4 regions of the Mesorhizobium sp. A556 genome follow, and region 4 is predicted to be linked to each of the others. Evidence: predicted binding sites of a transcription regulator. Region 4 holds the regulator's gene; each other region holds the start of a gene.
What was found. Region 4 encodes LexA, which represses DNA repair genes until DNA is damaged. Its sites were predicted from a motif close to TGTTCNNNNTGTGTTCNG; they were not measured.

Region 1 (4,252 bases), 460 kb from region 4:
TGCAGGCCGGTGGTCGGCTCGTCGAGGATGTAGAGCGTCTTGCCGGTCGCCTTGCGCGACAGTTCCTTGGCCAGTTTGATGCGCTGCGCCTCGCCGCCCGACAGCGTCGTCGCCTGCTGGCCGACCTTGATGTAGCCGAGACCGACCTGCTTCAGCGTATCCAGCTTGTCGCGCACGCCGGGAACGGCGGCGAAGAAATCGACGCCTTCCTCGACCGTCATGTCGAGAACGTCGGCAATGGACTTGCCCTTGAACAGCACGTCCAGCGTCTCGCGATTGTAACGCTTGCCGTGGCAGACGTCGCAGGTGACGTAGACGTCCGGCAGGAAGTGCATCTCGATCTTGATGACGCCATCGCCCTGGCAGGCTTCGCAGCGGCCGCCCTTGACGTTGAACGAGAAGCGGCCGGGCAGGTAGCCGCGAGCCTTGGCTTCCGGCAGGCCGGCGAACCAGTCGCGGATCGGTGTGAACGCGCCGGTATAGGTCGCCGGATTGGAACGCGGCGTGCGGCCGATGGGCGACTGGTCGATATCGATGACCTTGTCGAGGAATTCGAGGCCCTCGATGCGGTCGTGCTCGGCCGGATGTTCGCGCGAGCCCATGATGCGGCGCGAGGCCGCCTTGAACAGGGTTTCGATCAGGAAGGTGGATTTGCCGCCGCCGGAAACGCCAGTGATGGCGGTGAAGGTTCCGACCGGGATTTCAGCGGTGACGTTCTTGAGGTTATTGCCGCGCGCGCCGACCACCTTGATGCGCCGGTTCTTTTTCGCCTCGCGCCGTATGCCAGGTGTCGCCACCTCCAACTCGCCCGACAGATATTTGCCGGTGATCGAATTGGGATTGGCCATGACCTGCTGCGGCGTGCCTTCGGCGATGATGCGGCCGCCATGGATGCCGGCGGCGGGGCCGATATCGACGACATAGTCGGCGTGCAGGATCGCGTCCTCGTCATGCTCGACGACGATCACCGTATTGCCGATATCGCGCAGATGTTTCAGCGTATCGAGCAGGCGGGCATTGTCGCGCTGGTGCAGGCCGATGGACGGTTCATCCAGCACGTAGAGCACGCCGGTCAGGCCGGAGCCGATCTGCGAGGCAAGCCGGATGCGCTGGCTCTCGCCACCGGAAAGCGTGCCGGAGTTCCGGGCAAGGGTCAGATAGTCGAGGCCGACATCGTTCAAAAAGCGCAGCCGTTCGCGGATTTCCTTGAGCACGCGCACCGCGATTTCGTTCTGCTTGTCGTTGAGCGCGGCAGGCAGGTCGGCAAACCACTGGTTGGCATTGCGGATCGACTGTTCCGTCACCTCGCCGATGTGCTTTCCGCCGATCTTCACGGCCAAAGCCTCGGGCTTCAGGCGATAACCCTTGCATGCGGGGCAGGGCGTCGCCGCCATGAAGCGCTCGATCTCCTCGCGCATCCAGGCGGATTCGGTTTCTTTCCAACGCCGTTCGAGGTTGGGGATCACACCCTCGAACGTCTTGGTCGTCTTGTAGGAACGCAGGCCGTCATCATACTGGAACGGAATCTCGACCGCGCCGGTGCCATACAGGACGGCGTGCTTGGCCTCGTCGTCGAGGTCCTTGAATTTGTCGGCCAGTTTGAAGCCATAGACCTTGCCGAGCGCCTCCAGCGTCTGCGCGTAATAGGGCGAAGTCGATTTCGCCCATGGACTGACGGCGCCGGCGCGCAGCGAGACATTGTCGTCGGGCACTATCAGGTTCGCATCGACGGCGCGCTGGCTACCCAGACCGTCGCAGGTCGGGCAGGCACCGAATGGGTTGTTGAAGGAGAACAGCCGCGGCTCGATCTCCGGGATGGTGAACCCGGATACCGGGCAGGCGAATTTTTCGGAGAACAGAATGCGCTCATGCGTCTCGTTCTTCGATTTGTTGACCGAATCCTCGCCGGTCTGGCTGGCATCGAGCGGCTTGTCGGCAAATTCCGCGACACACAGTCCCTCTGCCAATTTCAGCGCCGTTTCGATGGAATCGGCCAGCCGCGTCGCGAGATCGCCACGCACGACGATGCGGTCGACCACCACGTCGAGATCGTGCTTGTATTTCTTGTCCAGCGCCGGCACGTCGGCGATTTCATAGAAGACGCCGTCGACCTTGACGCGCTGAAAGCCCTTCTTCTGAAGCTCCAGCAACTCCTTGCGATACTCGCCTTTGCGACCGCGCACGATGGGCGCGAGGATGAACAGGCGCGTGCCTTCCTCCACCGCCAGTACGCGGTCGACCATCTGCGAAACCGTCTGGCTCTCGATGGGCAGGCCGGTGGCCGGCGAATAGGGCACGCCGACGCGCGCGAACAGCAGGCGCATGTAGTCGTAGATTTCGGTGACGGTGCCGACCGTCGAGCGCGGGTTCTTCGAGGTGGTCTTCTGTTCGATGGAGATGGCGGGCGACAGGCCGTCGATCTGGTCGACGTCCGGCTTCTGCATCATCTCCAGAAACTGGCGCGCATAGGCAGACAGGCTCTCGACATAGCGCCGCTGGCCTTCCGCATAGATCGTATCGAAAGCGAGCGACGACTTTCCCGAGCCAGACACGCCGGTCATGACGATGAGCGAGTCACGCGGCAGGTCGATGTCGATGTTCTTCAGATTGTGTTCGCGCGCCCCGCGAATGGACAGATATTTATGGTCGGCCATCGCCGGTCGCCGCCTCAGGTCTGGAATTCATGGATCGGCGGGCTGCCGCCATCCCCTCATGTAGGTATATTCGCCGCCGCGTCGAGAGGCGCAGAAGTTGCCACCCGCGTTTAAGCGTCTTTCGGGCCGGCGGGCAAGCATAAAGAACAAAGACTGAACAGGTTCCTGACAAATCTGGCAGGAGCCCGCCTTTCAGTTCCGCTTGCGATCACTTTTTCCATTTCGGGCATTCAAGGGTTGACGCTAACGGGAGAGGAGAGCACGATCTTGGCGTCAAGGAAGCATGTTGCCGTTGCGTGGCCTGGGAAGAAGGGCCTTCTGCGAGGCGCCGCAGATTGGCGGATGTGTGCTTCTAGCGACTGTGTTGAACGGACAGAAGGAGCGAGGCATGACTCCACCGGATAGTCCCAACAGGCTCCGCTGATGCCGGAGCCGCGGCAAATATTGCTGACAGGCTGACGTTCCTTGGCCTTCGTGCAATTTGCCGAACCCCCGAAAATCAGAGACTGCAGTCGGATCGACGGCTGACGCCGCGAAGCATCCGAATTACAAAGCCGGTAAAACCCTCCCGGCGAAAGTGGCTAGACGTCACAAAGGCCCCGGCCGTTCTGTGAAAGCAGCGGCGGGGCCGATTTGCATGGGGCTGCCGTGCGTGGACGCTGTCGGCTTAAGACGGCGTGTTGCGCCGGTCGGTTGCAAGCGCCTTAATGACGCGGGGACGATAGCGAACCGGCCCCGATATCCACAGTAATGCTGCCGCCTATTCGAACGTCCATATCGCCGATCTTGAACTGGTTGGGCGAGGCGTTGCGGTCTTGACCATCCGGTTCGGCAGGAAGGGGTCTGACGATGCTGTAGTCGCCACCAACGCCGGGAAGCGCGCTTTTTGCCGGGGTTTGGGGCGCGCCTCCGGCAAACGCCAGAGGGGCGGCGACGGCAGCGCAGGCCAAGGTGGCCAGATATAAGGAGAAGCGGTTCTGGAACATCTGGCGATCATACAGGGCCAGCGCGGAAACGGCTAGGCGGGACGCATTCCGGTCCCAAGCTTGACATGAAAGGCGCGTCGATATAGAACATATAGAGAACGAAAAACCTTGTGGGAAAAGAAGTGTCAGGGGCGGCGCAGTTATCCGCCAGCCTGTAAGGTGCGGTGAAGTTGGTTTCGGATGAGCGCGGAGAAGGTTTATGGCGGGTAGCGTCAACAAGGTCATTTTAGTGGGAAATCTGGGCGCGGACCCGGAGGTTCGCCGGCTGAATTCCGGCGACGCGGTCGTCAATCTGCGCATCGCGACGTCGGAAAGCTGGCGCGACAAGAATTCCGGTGAGCGCAAGGAAAAGACCGAGTGGCACCAGGTCGTCATTTTCAACGACAATCTGGCCAAGGTCGCCGAGCAGTATCTGAAGAAGGGCATGAAAGTGTACCTTGAGGGCGCCCTGCAGACGCGCAAGTGGGAAAAGGACGGCGTGGAGCGATACTCGACGGAAGTGGTGCTGCAGAAATTCCGTGGTGAGCTGCAGATGCTCGATTCGCGAGGTCAGGGCGGCGAAGGTGGTCAGGTCGGTGGCTATTCGGGTGGCGACAGCAGCCGCGGCTCCGA
Region 2 (4,252 bases), 750 kb from region 4:
TGTCGTGAATCTGGCGGATGGCGGCTTCGCCAAGCCCGCGCTTGGGCACGTTGACGATGCGCTCGAAGGCGAGGTCGTCGGCTCCTTGCGCGACAACCCGCAGATAGGCCATCGCGTCGCGGATTTCCTGCCGCTCATAAAAGCGCGGACCGCCGATGACGCGGTAGTTCAGGCCGATCTCGATGAAGCGGTCCTCGAAGGAGCGCATCTGGAACGAAGCGCGCACCAGGATCGCCATGTCGTTGAGCTTGTGCTTGCCGCGCTGGTAGGCCTCGATCGTCTCGCCGATGGCGCGTGCTTCCTCGTCGGAATCCCAGGCGGCGTGGACATTGACCTTGGCGTCTTCCGGGTCGGGCCGGTCGGTAAACAGCGTCTTGCCCAGCCGTCCCTCATTATGGGCGATGAGGTGGGAGGCGGCACCCAATATATGCGCGGTCGAGCGATAGTTGCGCTCCAGCCGGATGACGGTCGCGCCGGGAAAATCCTTGTCGAAGCGCAGGATGTTATCGACCTCCGCCCCGCGCCAGCCATAGATCGACTGGTCGTCGTCGCCGACGCAGCAGATATTGACTCTGGTTTCGCTCACGGGCTGTTCCGCGCCAGTAGGCGCGGGCCCTCCGCGGGGGCCTCGCATAAGCTCGGGCGACCCGTCGGTCGCTCGGCCTTCGGCCGTATGCTCGTTAACCTCGCCCGAGGACGGATCTGGTACGCGAGCCATCGTATTTGTGCCCGGGCCCGTTTCACCCGATTGCTTAGGCCGCTGCGCCAGGAGCCGCAGCCACATATATTGCGCGGTGTTTGTATCCTGGTACTCGTCGACGAGGATGTATTTGAAGCGGCGATGGTATTCGGCCAGCACGTCGTGATGGGCGCGGAAAATGCGGATCGGGTGGCACAGCAGATCGCCGAAATCGCAGGCGTTCAACGTCAGGAGCCTGTCCTGATAGGCCTTGTAGAGTTCGCGGCCCTTGCCGTTGGCGAAGCCGCGGGCGTCGCCTTCGGGAATGTCGGCGGAACCGAGGCCCCTGTTCTTCCAGCCATCGATCATCTGCGCGAACTGTTTTGGCGGCCAGCGCTTGTCGTCGATGCCGTCGGCCTGGATCAACTGCTTGATCAGCCGCACCACGTCGTCGGTGTCGAGGATGGTGAAATCGGAGCGCAGGCCGGCTAGTTCGGCGTGTCTGCGAAGCAGCTTGACGCCAATCGAATGGAAGGTGCCAAGCCACGGCATGCCCTCGACCGCTTCGCCGACGAGCAGGCCGATGCGGTTCTTCATCTCGCGCGCCGCCTTGTTGGTGAAGGTGACGGCAAGTATCTGGCTTGGCCATGCTTTTCCGGTCGCAAGGATATGGGCGATGCGGGTGGTCAAGACGCGCGTCTTGCCGGTGCCGGCGCCGGCAAGCACCAGAACCGGGCCTTCGGTGGTTTCCACCGCCAGCCGCTGTTCGGGGTTCAGCCCTTTCAGGTAATCGGGCGCGGCATTGTGGCTCTGCCGTGCGGCCATCGCACGCGCGGCAATACCCGACGGGGCCGGGGGCCGCGCATCGGGTTCGTCGAAAAAGGGCATATCGTCTGCAACGCTAGACATCTTGCTGGAATGTAGTGATTCGCAACGGAAAGGCCAGAAGCGTCTCCGTTTTGTTCCGGTTTGAAGGCTTTTGCGCGGCGCATGGCGAGGGTTTCGCTTGTTTTTTTTGACAGAACGGTTTCGCGCCACAGATCAATTGGCGGATACCGGCCTGGCGGTGTCCAGTCGGCATCTGAGGGATCATCATCTTGGCTATTCTCATCACCACGATCATCCTCGCCCTTATCGGCCTGTTCCTGGGCATAGGCGGCGCGTGGCTCGCGGCCCTTGGCGGCAGTTGGTATTACCTGCTTGTCGGGCTGGGTTTCCTCGTCACCGCACGGCTGCTCTATCGGCGCAGGAGCGGCGCCTTGTGGCTTTACGCGGCAATCGTGCTTGGAACGCTGATCTGGGCGGTGTGGGAAATCGGCTTCGACTGGTGGTCGCTTGCGCCGCGCGGCGGCGTGGTGGTGTTGGTGGCGCTGTGGCTTTTGACGCCATGGGTGCGCAGGAAGCTGGCCGGACCGGATGGCCGCGCCGTGCTGATCTTTTCGATCCTGGCGGCGCTTGGCGTCGCTATTTACTCCATGTCTATCGATGCGCGCGACATGGCTGGAAGCCTGCCGAACGAGCCGATCACGCCGACCGCCAATCTCGGCGGCGATGCGCCGGCGGGCGAATGGCCCTATTATGGTCGCACGCAGTTCGGCCAGCGCTATTCGCCGCTCGACAAGATCACCACCGCCAATGTCGCCGACCTCAAGCCTGCCTGGACCTACCGGACCGGTGATATTCGCGGTCCCGACGATGTGACCGAGACGACCTATCAGGTAACGCCGCTGAAAATCGGCGACACGCTCTACATCTGCACGCCGCATAACTTCGCCATCGCCATTGATGCCGCGACCGGCAAGGAAAAATGGCGCTTCGATCCGAAGATCGGGCCGGAAAGCCAGCGCCAGCACCAGACCTGCCGGGGCGTATCCTATTATCATGATGCCAAGGTCGCGGCCGGCCAATCCTGTGCCGAGCGCGTCTATCTGCCGACGTCGGATGCACGCCTGATCGCGCTGGATGCCGCGAACGGTCAGGTCTGCCCGGCCTTCGGCAAGCAAGGCACCGTCGATCTCGATGCCGGAATGCCCTATCCGAAGGCCGGCTATTATTATTCCACTTCGGCGCCGCTGATCGCCGGCGGCAAGATAATCGTCGGCGGGGCGGTCAACGACAATTATTCGACGCAGGAGCCATCCGGCGTCATTCGCGCCTTCGATGCCGATACCGGCCAGCTCGTGTGGAACTGGGATTCCGGCAATCCCGAACAGACCGCGCCGCTGGCCGCGGGCCAGACCTATACCGCCAACTCGCCCAATATGTGGTCGACGGCGAGCGCTGACGAAAAGCTGGGCCTCGTCTACGTGCCGCTCGGCAACCAGACGCCGGACCAGCTTGGCATGAACCGCAGCGCGAACGTCGAAAAATACTCGTCATCCATCACAGCGCTCGACCTGAATACCGGCAAGGTGCGCTGGGTGCGCCAGACCGTGCATCACGACCTCTGGGACATGGACGTGCCGGCGCAGCCGTCGCTGATCGACATCACCACGGCCAATGGCGTGGTGCCGGCGCTGGTCGGACCGACCAAGCAGGGCGACATCTATGTGCTGAACCGCGAAACCGGCGAGCCGATCGTTCCGGTGACGGAAGTTCCAGCGCCGGGCGGTGCGATCGATGGCGACCGTACCGCGCCGACGCAGCCTAGCTCCGGCTTGAGCTTCAATCCGCCGCCGCTGACCGGGGCCGACATGTGGGGCATTTCCATGTTCGATCAGTTGGCCTGCCGGATCGAGTTCAAGCGGCTTCGCTATGAGGGGCGCTATACGCCGCCTTCGGTGCAGGGCTCGCTGATCTATCCCGGCAATTTCGGTACGTTCAACTGGGGCGGCGTCGCGGTCGATCCGGTGCGGCAGGTCATGTTCGGCATGCCGACCTATCTGGCGTTCAAGTCGCAGCTTATTCCCCGCGACCAGGTGCCGCCGCCGGATAATGGGCGCGGCAGCGAGCAGGGTCTGAACCGCAATGAGGGCGCGCCCTATGCCGTGGTCATGGGGCCGTTCCTGTCGCCGCTCGGCATTCCCTGCCAGTCGCCGCCATGGGGCTATGTGGCGGGAGTGGACCTGCGCACAGGCCAGATCGCCTACAAGCACCGCAACGGCACCGTTTACGACATGACGCCGCTGCCGCTGCCGTTCAAGGTGGGCGTACCGGGCATTGGCGGGCCGATGATCACGGCGGGTGGGGTCGCATTCCTGGGGGCTGCGGTGGACGATTATCTGCGCGCCTACGATCTGACCACCGGCAAACAACTCTGGCGGGCGCGCTTGCCGGCCGGCGGGCAATCCACGCCCATGACCTACACGGTAGCCGACGGCCGCCAGTTCGTCGTCATCGTCGCCGGCGGGCACGGCTCGATCGGCACCAAGGCCGGGGATTATGTGATGGCGTATGCGTTGGGGCAGTAGCGAGTAGCGAATAGCGAATAGTTTTTTCAACTACTCGCTATTCGCTATTTCGCTATTCGCTCCCCTCACAACCCCAGATGGCTTTTCAGGCCCGGCACATCGGCAAGCACCTGGTTGACGGTGTTGGGGCCTGCCACGACCTTGGCCTGCTGGACCAGCGTGG
Region 3 (4,252 bases), on a different contig from region 4:
TGCCCGCATTCATCTGCCGTTCAAATTTATTGACAATGCTTTGTACCGGCTGCCGCTTGCGCCAGCGCCGCACCGGCTTACCTGTTGGGGGAACCCATCGCAGGAGAACCCGGCATGCCATCGCAGACTGTACCGATCGAACTTTACTATTGGCCAACCCCGAACGGCCACAAGATCTCGATCATGCTGGAGGAATTGGGCGTTCCCTACGTGGTAAAGTACGTCAACATCGGCAAGGGCGAGCAGTTCGAGCCTTCATTCCTGAAAATATCGCCCAATAATCGCATGCCGGCGATTATCGACCCGGAAGGTCCTGCCGCTGACGGGCGATGGAAGGGAAAGCCGATTTCCGTCTTCGAATCCGGCGCGATCCTTCAATATCTTGGCCGAAAGTTCGGCAAATTCTACTCAATGGATGAGCGCCAGCGGGTGGAAGTCGACCAGTGGCTGTTCTGGCAGATGGGCGGGCTTGGGCCGATGGCGGGGCAGGCGCATCATTTTCGGCAATATGCGCCGGAAAAGATCGCCTACGGCATCGACCGCTATACCAACGAGGTCAATCGGCTCTATGGCGTCTTGAACAGGCGTCTGGCAGACAGGGAATTTCTGGCCGGTGATTATTCGATCGCCGATATGGCCTCGTTCCCCTGGACCCGTTCTTACAAGAACCAGGGTCAGGACCTCAATGATTTTCCGAACATGAAACGCTGGTTCGAGGCGATTGCAGCTCGCCCGGCCGTCGTGCGGGGTGTCGAGATCGGCCAGGAACACCGCCGCAACCTGGCCGACGACAAGGAAGCGCAAAAGGTGCTGTTCGGCCAGAAGGCGAGATAGAGCGAATAGGGAATGGCGAATAGGGGAGAAGCGTTTGCTTTTCCCCTATCGCCAGACGATCCCCTCGCTACTCGCTACAGCTTCTTCCACGTCTGGCTCTCGCACAGGACGGCGAGCACGCAGCCGGTCATCTTTAGCGAACTGCCTGAAAGCTTTGCGCTGCCGGAATAGGTCTTGCCGTTCGAGGGCTTGGTGATCGAGCCGGTATAGGCATCGGCGCCGCTTGTCTTCATCGTGCCGATCGACTTGCCCGCATACTTGCCCGTCGTCAGCTTGATGCAGAACGATTCGCCGCAGGAACTGATCGCGGCCGTGTCGCCGTCCTTGGTTTTCCAGTTGCCCTCGATCGGGTCCGCAAGGGCGGCGCCGGTCAGGATCCCCGACACCATGAATGTGGCTGCAAGTGCCATGCTGGCTTTGGCAAACATCGAGAAGTCCTCCCTGTGAACCACGGTGGCGGCTCCTGCGCCGCCGTTCGTGCGTTAGAGGAAAGCTAGGCCAGCCTTATTCAAAACAAAAGTGGTGCCGCTGCGTAAGAACGGCAGCTTTTTTTGAGGGCCCCAGCCAAGGTTCAGCCCGAAATTTCATGGATTGCCATTTGGCCGATCATTTCCGTGGTTAGCGAAGTGTTGACCGGCAGGCGTCGGATTTTCATCGAATTTGAAACGAATCCGCATAAATGCGGGGTTTGTATCCTTAACGGTTTCTCACGTTTACCTCTTGTTTTAGCTTTGTTTTCTCCAAATTAAGCACGCCATTTAACGACGGATTCAAGCCTCGGCCTCATGCTTCGAAGCATCGGAAGAGCAAGCCCCCAGCCGAATTCAACGGACAAGCGGAGGCGGCTCTCGGGACAGAGACAGGGGATTAAAATGGCACGTTTTGAAATGCAGGAAGCTGGCTTCGGCGTCATGGGGGCAACTGCCCAGGCCGACATCCTTTTCGAGCTGGGCATGATGTACGCCACGGGCCGCGATTGCGCGACCGATATGGTGGCAGCCCACAAATGGTTCAACATCGCCGCGATCAAGGGCTCCACGCGAGCCGCTGGTCTGCGCTCGGAATTGTCGGCGACCATGTCCAAGATCGAGATCGCCCGCGCGCTTCGCGAAGCCCGCGAATGGATGACGATGCACTGAGTTATACGACGGACTGACAGGGCAAGGCTTCGGATCGACGCCGCACAAAGACGGCGCGCCCGAAAACAAGAATGCGGCAGCCATAAGAGGCAAAGCCGAACGCACAACAGGGACGGCGAGGGGATTCGTGGCGCGGGGCAATTGCTCCGGCTCGTAGGGGATCACTCGACAGGCAAAGCCGCGACCGGCCGGAACAAGGCCGGCACGGCTTTTGCCATTTATGCGGCGTTATCAAGAACAAGCGGCAGTTGCCTGACTCAATCACACCCTCTGGACAGAACCGTTGAAGAATGGAATTGTCGCCGCCATTCTGGGTAAGGCGTTGCCGTGTGGCAGCGTCCAATGGGAGGTTTCAGATGAAAAAAACGGGAATTCTGAGCGCAACGCTGTTCGGCCTTGCGATGGGCGTGTCCATGGCTCACGCCGACGACATCACCATCGCGGTGGCCGGTCCGATGACGGGACAGCTCGCCACCATCGGCGACCAGTTCAAGCAGGGTGCGCAGGCCGCCGCCGACGCAATCAACGCCGCGGGCGGGGTCGACGGCCGCCAGATCAAGCTTTCGATGGAAGACGACGTCTGCGATCCGAAGCAGGCTGTCTCGGTGGCCAACCGCATCGTCGCCGACGGTATCAAGTTCGTTGACGGCCACGCCTGTTCCGGCTCCAGCATCCCGGCATCCGCCGTCTATGCCGAAGCTGGCGTGCTGATGATGAGCCCGGCTTCCTCCAATCCGGTCATGACGGACGACGCAGCCGCCAAGGGCTGGAACACCATCATGCGCCTCTACACCCGCGACGACGCGCAAGGCGCTTTCATCGGCCCATGGATCGCCAAGAAATATGCCGGCAAGAACGTCGTCGTCCTGCACGACAAGAGCGCATACGGCCAGGGCATCGCCGATGCGGTCCGCAAGACGATGGGCGAAAATGGCCTGAAAGAGGTCATGTATGAAGGCATCAATGCGGGTGAAAAGGACTATTCGGCCCTGATTACCAAGCTGAAGGAACTCAAGACCGATGTCGTCTATTTCGGCGGCTATCACCCGGAAGCCGGCCTGATCATGCGCCAGGCTGCCGAGCAGAACCTGAAGTTCCAGCTCATCATGCCGGATTCGATTGCATCGCCGGAATTCTGGCAGGTTGCCGGCCCGGCCGGCGAGGGCACCATGTTCGTGTTCCCGTCCGATCCGCAGGCCAAGCCGGAAGCGAAGGCGGCGATCGAGAAGATCAAGGCCGGCGGCTTTGTGCCGGAGGGCTTCACGCTGTTCTCCTACGCCACCATCCAGGCGATCGCGCAAGGCATCCAGCGCGCCGGCAGCGATGATCCGGCAAAGGTTGCCGAAGCGCTGAAGGACGGCAAGCCGATCGACACCGTGGTCGGCCCCATCACCTTCGACAAGAAGGGCGACCTGATGAACGCCAGCTACGACATCAACCAGTGGCACGACGGCAAATACGCCCCCATCGCGCAGTAAAAAGCCGCTATCCGATACTGAAATGGCTGGGCATGTCCCGGCCATTTTGTTTCTCAGGGCTATTTCTTGGTTGTCTTTATGTGTGCCATCGAGCCCGAGGTATGGATTTGTGTCTCGAGCTTGAGGCATGGATTCCCGACACTCTCCGCTCCCTGCGGTCGCTCACGAGGCCGGGAATGACGGATTTCATTTTTACTTCTGGCGATCTGCAACGCCCGCGATTGGCGGAATTGCTAACACCATTCGTCATTCCCGGCCGTTTTTCATTGGGGCCGTGCGTCCTTCGAGGCTCGCTTTGCTCGCACCTCAGGATGAGGGAGGTCGAGCTCAAGGGAGGTCGTGGTGTTTCTTCAAAACGGCGACGTTTGCACAACAGTCCTCATCCTGAGGTGCGAGCGGAAGCGAGCCTCGAAGGACGCACGACCCAAAAAAGCCCTCAGATCTTACCGTCAAGTCCCAGTTGGTGGTACTTGTGCATGATCTTGTCCTGGTTCTCCAGAAGCCAGTCGATCGAGGGTTCGTTGCTCATCGCCTTGCGGATGGCTTCTGTCGTGCCCTTGCGGTGCAGGTCGAACAGGATCTTGTGATCGAGGTTGTTGTCGTCGACGACGCTGGGCGCCAGCCATACCGAGCAGATGATGCCGAGGTCGTTGGCCTTTTCTTTCGGGATGATGCCGGCGCGAACCGCGTCGAGAACGCCGTTGGCAATGGCGAACTGGACCGTGCCCATCAGGATGTTGGTGTAGCGCGTGCTTTTGACCGTCACCTTGGACACGCACAGCGTCACCGGGCGCACCATGA
Region 4 (4,252 bases):
GCATGACGAGGCCGAACTGGAACGCGCGCTAAAGTTCGAATCGCGGCTAATCGGCATCAACAACCGCAATCTGCGCACGTTCGAAACCAGCCTGGACGTGTCCGAGCGGCTGGCCTCGATGGTCCCAGAGGGCCGGCTTTTGGTCAGCGAGAGCGGTATTTTTTCGCACGAAGACTGCAAGCGGCTGGAAAAGAGCCATATCGGCACGTTCCTGATCGGCGAAAGCCTGATGCGGCAGGAAGATGTGGCGCAGGCGACACGGCTGCTGCTGACCGGGGCGGCCACCGCTGCGGAACATGTCTAGCCGCCTCACCCATCTCGGCGCGCAGGGCGAGGCGCATATGGTCGATGTCGGCGACAAGGCCGAGACTACCCGCACGGCGGTCGCCGAAGGGTTCGTGACCATGCTGCCCGAAACGCTGGCGATGATCCTCGCCGGCAACGCCAAGAAGGGCGACGTGCTCGGCACCGCGCGCATTGCCGGCATCATGGCTGCCAAGAAGACGCACGAACTCATCCCGCTCTGCCATCCGCTGCTTTTGACCAAGGTGTCGGTCGACATCGAACCCGACCATGCCTTGCCCGGCCTTAAAATTACCGCGTTGGCCCGCGTCACCGGCAAGACCGGCGTCGAGATGGAGGCGCTGACCGCCGCTTCCGTCGCCTGCCTGACCATCTACGACATGGCCAAGGCGGTTGACCGCGCCATGGTGATTTCCGGCATCCGGCTGGTAGAAAAGACCGGTGGCAAGTCCGGCGCCTACCAGGCGGAAGCGTAATGGCGCTGGTTCCGGTCGCCGAGGCGCTCGAACGCCTGCTGGACGGCACGGAACCGCTCACCAGTGAAAGCGTGCCCCTGTTCGAGGCGATGGACCGCGTGCTGGCGGAACCGATCGTGGCGCTGCGCACCCAGCCGCCCTTCGACGCGTCGGCCATGGACGGCTATGCGGTGCGTTTCGCCGATATCGCTACGCTGCCCGCACGGCTCTCGGTGGTCGGTACGGCACCGGCCGGTCGCAGTTTTGCAGGCAGCGTTGGCACCGGCCAGGCCGTGCGCATCTTCACCGGCGCGCCGCTACCCGAAGGCGCAGACACCATCGTCATCCAGGAAAACGTCCGCGATCTTGGCAACGCGTCCGTCGAGGTGCTGGAGCCGACGGACAAGGGCCGCAACATCCGCCGCGCCGGCCTCGATTTCGTTACCGGTGACGTTCTTCTGGAGGCCGGCCGCCTGCTCGATCCGGCGGCCCTTTCGCTCGCGGCCTCCGCCAATCATCCAAGCGTGAGCGTGGTGCGGAGGCCGCTGGTCGCCATCATCGCCACCGGCGACGAACTGCGCGCACCGGGCAGCGTGCTCGGCCCCGGCCAGATCATCTCGTCCAACGCCTACGGGGTCGCTGCAACCGCGCATTCGGTCGGCGCGCGCGCTCTCGATCTCGGCATTGCGGCGGACCGCAGGGAGGCCATCGCCGCGCTGGTGCGGCAGGCCGTGGCAGCCGGTGCCGATGTCATCGTCACGCTGGGGGGCGCTTCCGTCGGCGACCACGACCTCGTCCACGAGGTGCTCGCCGACGAAGGCATGGTGCTGGACTTCTGGAAGGTGGCGATGCGCCCCGGCAAGCCGTTGATGTCGGGCCGGCTGAACACTATCCGCTGCATCGGCCTGCCCGGCAACCCGGTCGCCAGCCTGGTTTGCTCGCAGCTTTTCCTCAAGCCGCTGCTTGCGCGCCTTGGCGGCCGCGCCTACCGCCCCGACCTGCGCGACGCGCTTCTCGGCGCACCCATGCCGGCCAACGATCTGCGCCAGGACTATGTTCGCGCGGCGGTGCGCGACGGTACAGGCGCGCTGGTGGCGACGCCGTTCGGTGTTCAGGATTCGTCGATGCTGCGAAGAATGACTGAAGCGGGCGGCCTGATCGTGCGCGAACCCTTTGCGCCTGCCGCGCAGGCCGGCGACGCCTGCCGCGTGCTGATGTTACGCTGAACAAATCGTCAACACATTCATTAAACTTTAAATGGTTGCGGAACACAACTGGAACAGATACTGTTTGTTCTGGTTTTGTTTTTCCGATTCCATATCGGACCGCCGGGGGCCGCCATGCTGACGCGCAAGCAACACGAACTGCTTCTCTTCATCAACGAAAGGCTGAAGGAGAGCGGCGTTCCGCCCTCCTTCGACGAGATGAAGGATGCGCTCGATCTTGCCTCGAAGTCGGGGATTCATCGCCTGATTACCGCACTGGAGGAACGCGGCTTCATCCGCCGGCTTCCCAACCGCGCACGTGCTCTCGAAGTCTTGCGCATGCCGGAATCGCTGACGCCCAGTTTCAACGGGGCGCGCAAATTTTCGCCCAGCGTCATTCAGGGTGGCCAGGGTCAGAATGGTTCGGGCCAGGGCAATTCGGGCGGGCAAGGCAAGAACTCTCGGCTGCAGAGCGCGGGCAATGACGACGATGTCGCCGCCAATGTCTCGATCCCGGTCATGGGACGCATCGCCGCCGGCGTGCCGATCGACGCCATCCAGCACAAGACGCATTCGATCTCGGTTCCGCCGGACATGATCATGGGCGGTGAGCACTACGCGCTGGAGGTGAAGGGCGATTCGATGATCGAGGCCGGCATCTTCGACGGCGATACGGTCATCATCCGCAATGCCAACACCGCCAATCCCGGCGAAATTATCGTCGCCCTCGTCGATGAGGAAGAAGCCACGCTGAAGCGGTTTCGCCGCAAGGGCGCGTCCATCGCGCTTGAAGCCGCCAATCCCGCCTACGAAACGCGCATCTTCGGACCTGACAGGGTCAAGGTGCAGGGCAAACTGGTCGGGCTGATCCGACGTTACTGAGTCGACGGCCTTCCTGAACTGGCATGGCAAATGCTAGTCGGCCGTCGTGTTCAAAACGCTGGCTTAATCCAGCAAGATCGCTCGACAGCCGCCGCGTTGGGCTCAATCGTCGCCCGCTGTGGTGACACCGGTCGTTTTGGTTCTTGTCCGAACCACCTTTTTATAAGGCGGCAAGCCGCGGGCCTCGCGTGAAAACTTCCGCTGCGTGTGCCAGGGCCGATAGTGTTCTTCGACGGCGAAACGGATTTCCGCCGGTACTGCTGCCGATTGCCGGTTGAAGAATATCTCGACGCTGCCGGAGCGAGCCAGTTGGCGCTTGGTGATCACCGTGACCAGCGGATCGCGGCATGGGTCGGAGGCGGTCGCGTCGTCGATGATGATCACGCTCGCGAAGGCGCAGGCGGGTCTGGCCGCCTTGGCGTCCTGCGCATGGGCAACCAGCGCGCCGGCCTCGTGACGGGCGACACACAGGCCTTGCGCGCACAGGAACGGCGTTCCCGGCGGTAGTTCCATGCTGTCGGCAAGGTCAAACTCGAGGGTTTTGGCCCCTGAGGTTTTAACCTTGACCATCTCCGGCTTAATGACGGTTTCGGCATTGAGCGCGCGGCGCCAATTGTCGATGGTGAACGCGTTGGGTCGAGGTCGGTTGACCGCCAGTTCGCCCCCGCCGATCGACACGGCGACAAGCCGAGCATCCTCCGACACCAGCACGTCCGGCGTCTTCACCATGGGCACCGCCAGCAGACCGGCAATCGCCAGGGGTAGTGCCGCAAGCCGTAGCCAGGTGGTCGCCATCGTGGCAAAGACCAGCGCGCCGGTGATGAACAGCACCGACTGGACGGAAACGAGGCCGACCGCGTCGATGGGCGAGCGCGCCGCGATCCAGTCGGATATGACGATCATCGCGGCCAGCCCCCTGCCCATGACATAGAGGAAGGGGCCATCCGCGCCGAACGGCATGGCCAGCGCGGCAAGCACGGCAAACGGCATGACGATGACCGAGACGATGGGCATCACCGCCAGATTGGCAAACAGGCTGAGCGGCGCGACGCGCTGGAAATGCCACATGGCATAAAGCGTCGTAGCGCCTCCGGCGATGATGGACGTCATCGCGAGACCGCCCATTCCCGCCAGGAATTTGCGTGACAGAAGGCCTGCGACAGAGCGGCGCGCGGGCACCTTGCCGCCTGCCCGCCCCGACCGGTAATCGGACCAGCCGGCATAGGCGCCGACCAGGGCCGCGGTTGCCGCAAACGACATCTGGAAGCTCGGGCCGACGACCTCGTGCGGCGACACCACGATCACCGCAATGGCGGAAATGGCCAGATTGCGCATGGTCAGCGCCGCGCGGTCGAACAGCACGGCCAGCAGCATGACCGCCAGCATGATGAAACTGCGCTCGGCGGC

Region 1: the regulator LexA is predicted to act here: its motif matches at 2,797-2,814, upstream of uvrA (excinuclease ABC subunit UvrA).
Region 2: the regulator LexA is predicted to act here: its motif matches at 1,629-1,646, upstream of ACX3P0_RS00535 (UvrD-helicase domain-containing protein).
Region 3: the regulator LexA is predicted to act here: its motif matches at 1,556-1,573, upstream of ACX3P0_RS06350 (sel1 repeat family protein).

Annotation. Positions count from the first base shown of each region.
Region 1 covers NZ_JBTMXA010000001.1:411,164-415,415, forward strand. The annotation lists gene uvrA (excinuclease ABC subunit UvrA) at 1-2,654, opposite strand, end outside; gene ACX3P0_RS02030 (hypothetical protein) at 3,359-3,640, opposite strand; gene ssb (single-stranded DNA-binding protein) at 3,840-4,252, shown strand, end outside.
Region 2 covers NZ_JBTMXA010000001.1:122,628-126,879, forward strand. The annotation lists gene ACX3P0_RS00535 (UvrD-helicase domain-containing protein) at 1-1,588, opposite strand, end outside; gene ACX3P0_RS00540 (glucose/quinate/shikimate family membrane-bound PQQ-dependent dehydrogenase) at 1,777-4,089, shown strand; gene ACX3P0_RS00545 (hypothetical protein) at 4,155-4,252, opposite strand, start outside.
Region 3 covers NZ_JBTMXA010000002.1:369,697-373,948, forward strand. The annotation lists gene ACX3P0_RS06335 (hypothetical protein) at 1-9, opposite strand, end outside; gene ACX3P0_RS06340 (glutathione S-transferase N-terminal domain-containing protein) at 115-834, shown strand; gene ACX3P0_RS06345 (DUF2147 domain-containing protein) at 909-1,262, opposite strand; gene ACX3P0_RS06350 (sel1 repeat family protein) at 1,707-1,973, shown strand; gene ACX3P0_RS06355 (ABC transporter substrate-binding protein) at 2,330-3,451, shown strand; gene fae (formaldehyde-activating enzyme) at 3,888-4,252, opposite strand, start outside.
Region 4 covers NZ_JBTMXA010000001.1:874,127-878,378, forward strand. The annotation lists gene trpC (indole-3-glycerol phosphate synthase TrpC) at 1-304, shown strand, start outside; gene moaC (cyclic pyranopterin monophosphate synthase MoaC) at 297-779, shown strand; gene ACX3P0_RS04400 (molybdopterin molybdotransferase MoeA) at 779-1,984, shown strand; gene lexA (transcriptional repressor LexA) at 2,099-2,845, shown strand; gene ACX3P0_RS04410 (ComEC/Rec2 family competence protein) at 2,948-4,252, opposite strand, start outside.